2 linked regions of the Desulfobacula toluolica Tol2 genome follow. The protein of the gene in region 1 interacts with the protein of each later gene in a pairwise test. Links are inferred from orthologs where the notes say so. Each region holds a gene or a part of one and is shown on either strand. Other genes may lie near its edges. The genes, in order: TOL2_RS21830 and priA.

Evidence for each region.
Region 2: the proteins of TOL2_RS21830 (region 1) and priA interact in binary tests that used the Escherichia coli proteins (3 or more experiments, as listed by UniProt). The link is inferred for Desulfobacula toluolica Tol2 from one-to-one orthologs.

Annotation. Positions count from the first base shown.
Region 1 is NC_018645.1:4,839,281-4,842,316, forward strand. What follows is about bases 33-2,741. They hold TOL2_RS21830 (single-stranded DNA-binding protein), read right to left. Parts: upstream 1,807-2,741; coding sequence 1,258-1,806; downstream 33-1,257. Other genes in these bases: TOL2_RS21815 (50S ribosomal protein L11 methyltransferase), read left to right, coding at 33-129; TOL2_RS21820 (thermonuclease family protein), read left to right, coding at 143-778; TOL2_RS21825 (hypothetical protein), read left to right, coding at 928-1,167; TOL2_RS21835 (TrmB family transcriptional regulator), read left to right, coding at 1,986-2,741. Outside these bases: more of TOL2_RS21815, read left to right, coding at 1-32; more of TOL2_RS21835, read left to right, coding at 2,742-2,774; TOL2_RS21840 (aspartate aminotransferase family protein), read left to right, coding at 2,787-3,036. UniProt on the Escherichia coli protein: Plays an important role in DNA replication, recombination and repair. Binds to ssDNA and to an array of partner proteins to recruit them to their sites of action during DNA metabolism. Acts as a sliding platform that migrates on DNA via reptation.
Region 2 is NC_018645.1:4,525,903-4,529,256, forward strand. What follows is about bases 248-3,274. They hold priA (primosomal protein N'), read right to left. Parts: upstream 2,967-3,274; coding sequence 528-2,966; downstream 248-527. Other genes in these bases: TOL2_RS20550 (ABC-type transport auxiliary lipoprotein family protein), read left to right, coding at 248-511; TOL2_RS20560 (YqaA family protein), read right to left, coding at 3,055-3,274. In the rest of the region: more of TOL2_RS20550, read left to right, coding at 1-247; more of TOL2_RS20560, read right to left, coding at 3,275-3,354.

The sequences.
Region 1 (3,036 bases):
ATTCTGTCTGGTGTGCGCGAATGGGAAACACAAGCCCTTATCGCCTGCTATTCGGCAAAAGGATTTGAGCTTGCCTGGCAAAAACATGACAAACAGTGGTCCGGGTTTGTGTGGATAAAAAAAAGGTGATAAACCAAATTGTATGATAAAAACTTTTGTTAAAGTTTTTCTTCTTCTTTTTTTAAGCCTGTTTTTGTACGGAAATATCTATTTTTGGACCGATGAAAACGGTACCAAGCATTTCAGCAACACAACCGCTCCGTTGGATGAAGCAGTTGAAGAACTGACGGAAAGCCGTGCCGTTCTTCAAAAATTGACAGCCGTAAAAAATAACCATCAGGTATTTAAGGTATTAAAGGTCTTTGACGGGGATACCATAAAGGTTAGCGGGCTTGATTTGATTTTCAAGATACGGCTGGTAGGAATAGATTCTCCGGAAATCGGATTCAAAGGTCAAAAAAGCCAGCCTTTCAGCCAAAAAGCAAAGCAGTATCTGGCAGGTTTGGTGGACAATAAAAACATCACCCTTAAAAGTTACGGTATCGGCGGATATAACAGGCAACTGGCAGAAGTTTTTATCGGCAATAAAAATGTAAATATCGCGATGGTAAGGGCCGGGCTGGCCGAAGTATATAAAGGCAGACGGCCTAAAAATCTTGATTTCCAAGCCTATATAACCGAAGAATCAAAGGCCAGGCAGTCCCGAAAAGGGATGTGGATACAAAAGGCTTCCTATAAAAGTCCCAAGCAGTGGCGAAAAGAACATCCAAGAAAATAATTTTAGGATTGCCAAACTCTTTTTAAATGTTTATTCTTTTTTTCAGGTTAAGGGTGTCACATCTTTCATGCAAATTAAAAGAATGCAAATTAAAAGGTGTGTATTGGGAAATTATTTTTTAAACTATTATAAACAAAGGAGCCGGTATTATGAAAGAAAGATCACTGAGAAGGCACCAGGAGTTTAAAGCAAAAAGAAAAAGTCAGCAAAATTATAATAGTTGCATTAAAGATTTATCCCCGTCAGAAAGACAGGCGCTGGGAAACAACCTTGAAAAGTTAAGAAAGGTTTGTGTGGCAAGTCATTTTGATGAACAGGCAAAAAAGCCCGTAAAAAAACCGCTTCGGGAAATGAAGCATGATATTACAATGAGAGAACAGCTTGGCTGATTAGAACCATTTTAAACAAAAGCCTCATGGTAGACGATTGGTCAACCATGAGGCTTTTTTATTTTTAGAATAACAAAATTTTCAAAACGGTTAAAAAGGAATATCATCATCAGGAATAGGCTGCTGTCCGCCGGTCATGCCCGGGCTTGTTGTACCCTGGAAATTGCTGTCGCTTCCGGAATCTGGTTTCTGATAACCGCCACCTCCCTGGAATCCTCCACCGCCTTGCTGTCCTCCACCGCCTTGATATCCGCCGCCCTGCTGGCCGCCACCGCCTTGGAATCCTCCGCCACCGAACTGGTTATCCTGTCTGCCGCCAAGGAATTGAAAATTGGATACCACGATTTCTGTAGTATAATGGGTTTGACCGTCTTTTTCATAGTTCCGTGTCTGAAGTCTGCCTTCAATATAAACCTGACTGCCTTTTGACAGGTATTTTTCAAGAGTTTCAGCTGGTTTGCCAAAGGCTACAATGCGATGCCATTCTGTTTTTACCTGTCTGTCACCGGTGTTTTTATCTGTCCATTGTTCGCTTGTGGCAAGGGAAAAATTCACGACTGCCAATCCTTGCTGGGAATACCTTATTTCAGGGTCCCGGCCAAGGTTCCCTATGAGCATCACTTTATTAAGACCCGCCATTTATATTCTCCTGTTTTTGGATAAGATTTAAGATGTTCATTTTTTTAAACTATTTACCTGATTCAAAACCCGGTGTCAAAGGGATAATTTTTTTCACCGGGCATTTGAAGCGTAACTATTGACAATTCTTGGGGTTACAGTTATGTTGCTATTAGGGTAGCAACATTTTGGAGGATAAAATGGAATCCTTTTCAAATCTAAAAGATCTTGGATTTTCACAATATGAAGCCGCCTGTTATATGGCCCTGGTAAGCCATCACCCGGTGAACGGGTCCCAGTTGAGCAAGCAATCAGGGATTGCCAGATCAAGGATATATGATGTGTTGCGCAGCCTGATTTCCAAGGGTTATGTGATGAACATCAATGCCGGCCAATATGCACCCCTGCCTCCGGATGAATTGATCAGACAGCTGAAAAAAAAATTTAACACAAGCATCAAAGCATTTGAAGAGCAGATCGCAAAGGCCTGCCAAAAGAATGCTGTTGAATATGTCTGGACCCTTACCGGGTATGACGCGGTCATGGAAAAAGCCATGGAAATGATCAAAGAGGCGAAACAGGAAATTTATGTCAGATTGTTTCCCGAGGCAGACCTGCACCTGGGCAGATATTTGACGGATGCAGACAAACGAGGTGTAAATATTCGCTATATTGCCATGGGCAGGATTGAAAAAAAATTTGATGTGCAGGTGATGCACCCGGATTGCGATCAGTTACAGCAGACCATTGGCGGACGATCCATAGATGTGATCATCGATAAAAAACAAGCCCTTGTGGGTATATTTGAAACCGGCAATGAAGATCAATCCCCCATCAACTGGACAAAAAATCAATGGGTTATCCTGGCAAACCGGGACAGTCTGCGCCATGATTTCTACCACAGCTTTCTGGAAAAAATGATAGACCGGCACCAGGAACTGACACACGACGAACAACGAATTTACGAGATCATAAAATCGGATAATTAGAGGAGGTGTCGTATGACTGCAATAAGAAAAATTCATCATTTCAACGGATTCTCCACCGAGAATGACAACACCATTTTTAAATTGGAAGAAAATTATGGTGCCCACCATTATGACAGGATCGGTCTGGTTGTCAGGCAGGCAAAAGGATGCTGGCTGACCGATGAAAAAGGCAATAAATACCTGGATTGTCTGGCTGCTTATTCTGCGGCAAATCCGGGTCACCATCACCCCGTTATTACTCGAGCGGTCATGGATGCGTTGA
Region 2 (3,354 bases), 310 kb from region 1 along the record:
CACCGTACCTGCATCAGCCCCCAACAGCTTTTTCATTGGTGATCCCCTTCTTGTCAGAACATTTTGTATCAACCCTGCATTTGATTCCCATTCTTTTGTTTACCTCATTGAAAAAAACGAGTATGTAACCGATTATTACAATGAATTTATCTATTCTCCAACCCGGCTTATCACAGAAAAAATTGCGGAAAATCTTTACAACTCAAACCATTTTAAGCCTGCCCCCACCGACAGCAGACAGGACATCACCTACCTTTTATCCGGTAAAATCACAAGGCTTTACGGAGATTTTCAGGCGACAAATGATCCCAGTGCCATAATTGAAATCAGAATGATTCTGAAAAAAAATACAGGCAAAGCTTTCCAGGTTATTTCCAGCAAGACCTATCTGGCCCAGGAACCCATTTTATCCCGCAACCCGGCTCACCTTGTTTTTGGCTGGAACAAAGGGCTTGCAAAAATCATGGCACAATTTATCAGCGATTTTTCAAAAACAGGTCTTTCAAAATAAATTTTTCCAATCCATGCTACATTAAAGAATACGGATCAACATCCACAATCAGCCGCATCCCTGACTTGGGCTTTGTCTTGGGATTATCCATCATGGATTTTATCAGCTGGTTTAACATTGCTGAAGAAGGGCTTTTCACAAGAATCTGCCATCTGAACCGTGAAGAAATTTTGGGAATACTCGCCTCAATGGGTCCCAAAACCTGAACCAGATCCTTTTGATTTTCCTGAGCTTCAACCATGGCTTTGAGAACCTGTGCAACAGTGGCGGCATAGACTTTTACCTTTGCCGCGCTGTTTCCCGACAGTTTCAACTGAATCATCCGCGAGAAGGGCGGATACATCAAGGCTTTCCGATAGGGCACTTCATTTTGAAAAAATTCAAAAAAATCCTGTTTCCTGGAGGCTTCAATAATAAAATGTTCGGGATTATAGGTCTGCATAATCACTTTTCCCGGCGTATCCCCTCTTCCTGCACGACCGGCCACCTGGGCCAGAAGCTGAAATGTTCGCTCCCCTGCCCTGAAATCCGGAAGACTCAAGGACAAATCGGCACAAATCACGCCCACCAGGGTGATAGAGGGAAAATCATGCCCTTTGGCAAGCATCTGGGTTCCCACAACAATATCGATATTCCGGTTTCGGATACTCTTCAATATTTTTATGGTGGCCCCTTTTTGGGATGTGGAGTCCTGATCCATCCTCGCAAGCCTTGCATCCGGAAACAGGGCCTTTAGCATGGATTCAACTTTTTCAGTTCCAAACCCCAACAGCTTTATTTTTTTAGACCCGCACTCCGGGCATTTGATGTTGACGGACCGGGCATAACCGCAAAGATGGCATTGATATTCATTGTGCCCTTTGTGCATGGTCATGGTAATATCACAATATTTACAGGACAAGGATTTGCCGCAGTCCATGCAGACCGGAAAGGTTGCAAAACCCCGCCGGTTCAGAAAAATCAATGCCTGCTTTCCTTGATCAAGACAGGCCCTGATCGCTTGCGCAAGCGTTGGCGTAATGATCCGGTCACTGCCCCTGGCATCTTTATAATTTTTCAAATCCACAAGGATGATCTCCGGCAGGGGATGACGGTTGATACGGGTTTCAAGTTTTAATTCTTCGAACCGCTTGAGAACCACATTCTGATAGGATTGCACCGAAGGGGTGGCAGACCCTAAAATCACGGGGCAGCCGTTAAGCTTTGCCCGGACAACGGCCAGATCCCTTGCATTATATCTGAGACCTGTCTCCTGCTTGTAAGACCCGTCATGCTCCTCGTCCACGATAATGACCCCGATATTTTCAAACGGTGCAAACACGGCAGACCTGGCCCCGATAACAATCTTTACTTTTTTTAAAACGATTTTTCGCCACTGGTCCAGCAGCTCACCCTTGGACAAGGCAGAATGAATCACGGCAACCTTATCACCAAACCTTGCCCTGAACCGTCTTTCCGTCTGGGAGATCAGGGAAATTTCCGGCACCAGCACAATGGCGTTTCTCCCCTTTTCAATCACATCCCAGACCAGCCGCATGTAAACTTCTGTTTTGCCGGAACCTGTGATACCGGACAAAAGGTAAGGGCTAAATCTTTGGCCTGATTTGTCCTGTACCTGCCTTACCACCCGTTCTTGTTCCGCTGTCAGTTCCGGTGGTCTGTCCGGCTCAACAGGATCACCCAGGGGGTCTCTGAAAACCTGGCGTTGAATGATTTTGACATATCCGGCCTCGGCCAATGGTTTGATCAATGCTGGCGCAGTGGGAATCTTAGCTTTCAACCCGGTCAGGGAAATTTCTTGTTTCTTTTTGACCAGTGCAAGGAGCTTTTCCCGTTTTTTTGACATGCGAAGAGCTGTTTTAGGGCCATCCCCACAAAGGATGAACTTTTCTTTTTTTATGGTGGCCCCGTCTTTTTTCAAAACTGCTGAAACCGTTATCAGATCATTTTTTTCCATCCGGCGGATAAGGGCATTGATGGTGGTGTTTTTACTGTTTTTCACCAATTGTTTCAGGGTACACGATTCTTTTTGCAGAATAGATTCAAGGACCTGGGCTTCCCCCGGCGTTACCTTGGCATTATTCAAGCTATGCCGCCCCTGCCGGGTCACAAACACACAGGAGACATCATGACGATCAAAACCCGAAGGAAGAGCTGTTTTAATAACATCCCCCAGAGGATGGATATAATAATTTGAAATCCACTTGAAAAATGATATTTGTGATTCAGGGAACAGGGGATGATCATCCAATACATCCAGAATCTTCTTTGCTGTAAACCCGTCACAGCTTTCCTGCCCGGAAAGGATATATCCGGTCACACGTCTTCTTCCGAACGGAACCAGGACTCGCATTCCCGGGGAACAAACCGCTTTCAGTTGATCCGGAACCCGGTATGTATAGGACTGCATTACAGGAAGAGTCACGGCAACCGATATGTAAGGTGTCTTAATCATTTGTCCTATTGACCACAAAAACCGAAATATTTCAACATAAGACTGGCTTGAAACAATTACAAATCATGTCAAATCAGACAAAAACCTCTTAAATCGATAAAACCGCCCAGGATACAAACAAATACCGCAAAAATTTACCGACGCTCACAAGAAAAAGGAATACAACAAAATTTATTTTCAGCACGCCTGCTGCCACGGTTAAGGGATCTCCAATAACAGGAACCCATGCAAACAAAAGACTGAAAACCCCGTATTTTTTAAACCGTTTTTCAGCCTGCCCCATTGCCAGGTCTGATAAGCCAAAAATTTTATAAAAAGATATCCGGCTGCCCAAAATTCCCAAACCATAATTTACGACAGATCCCAGCACATTGCCCGAAGTCGCTGC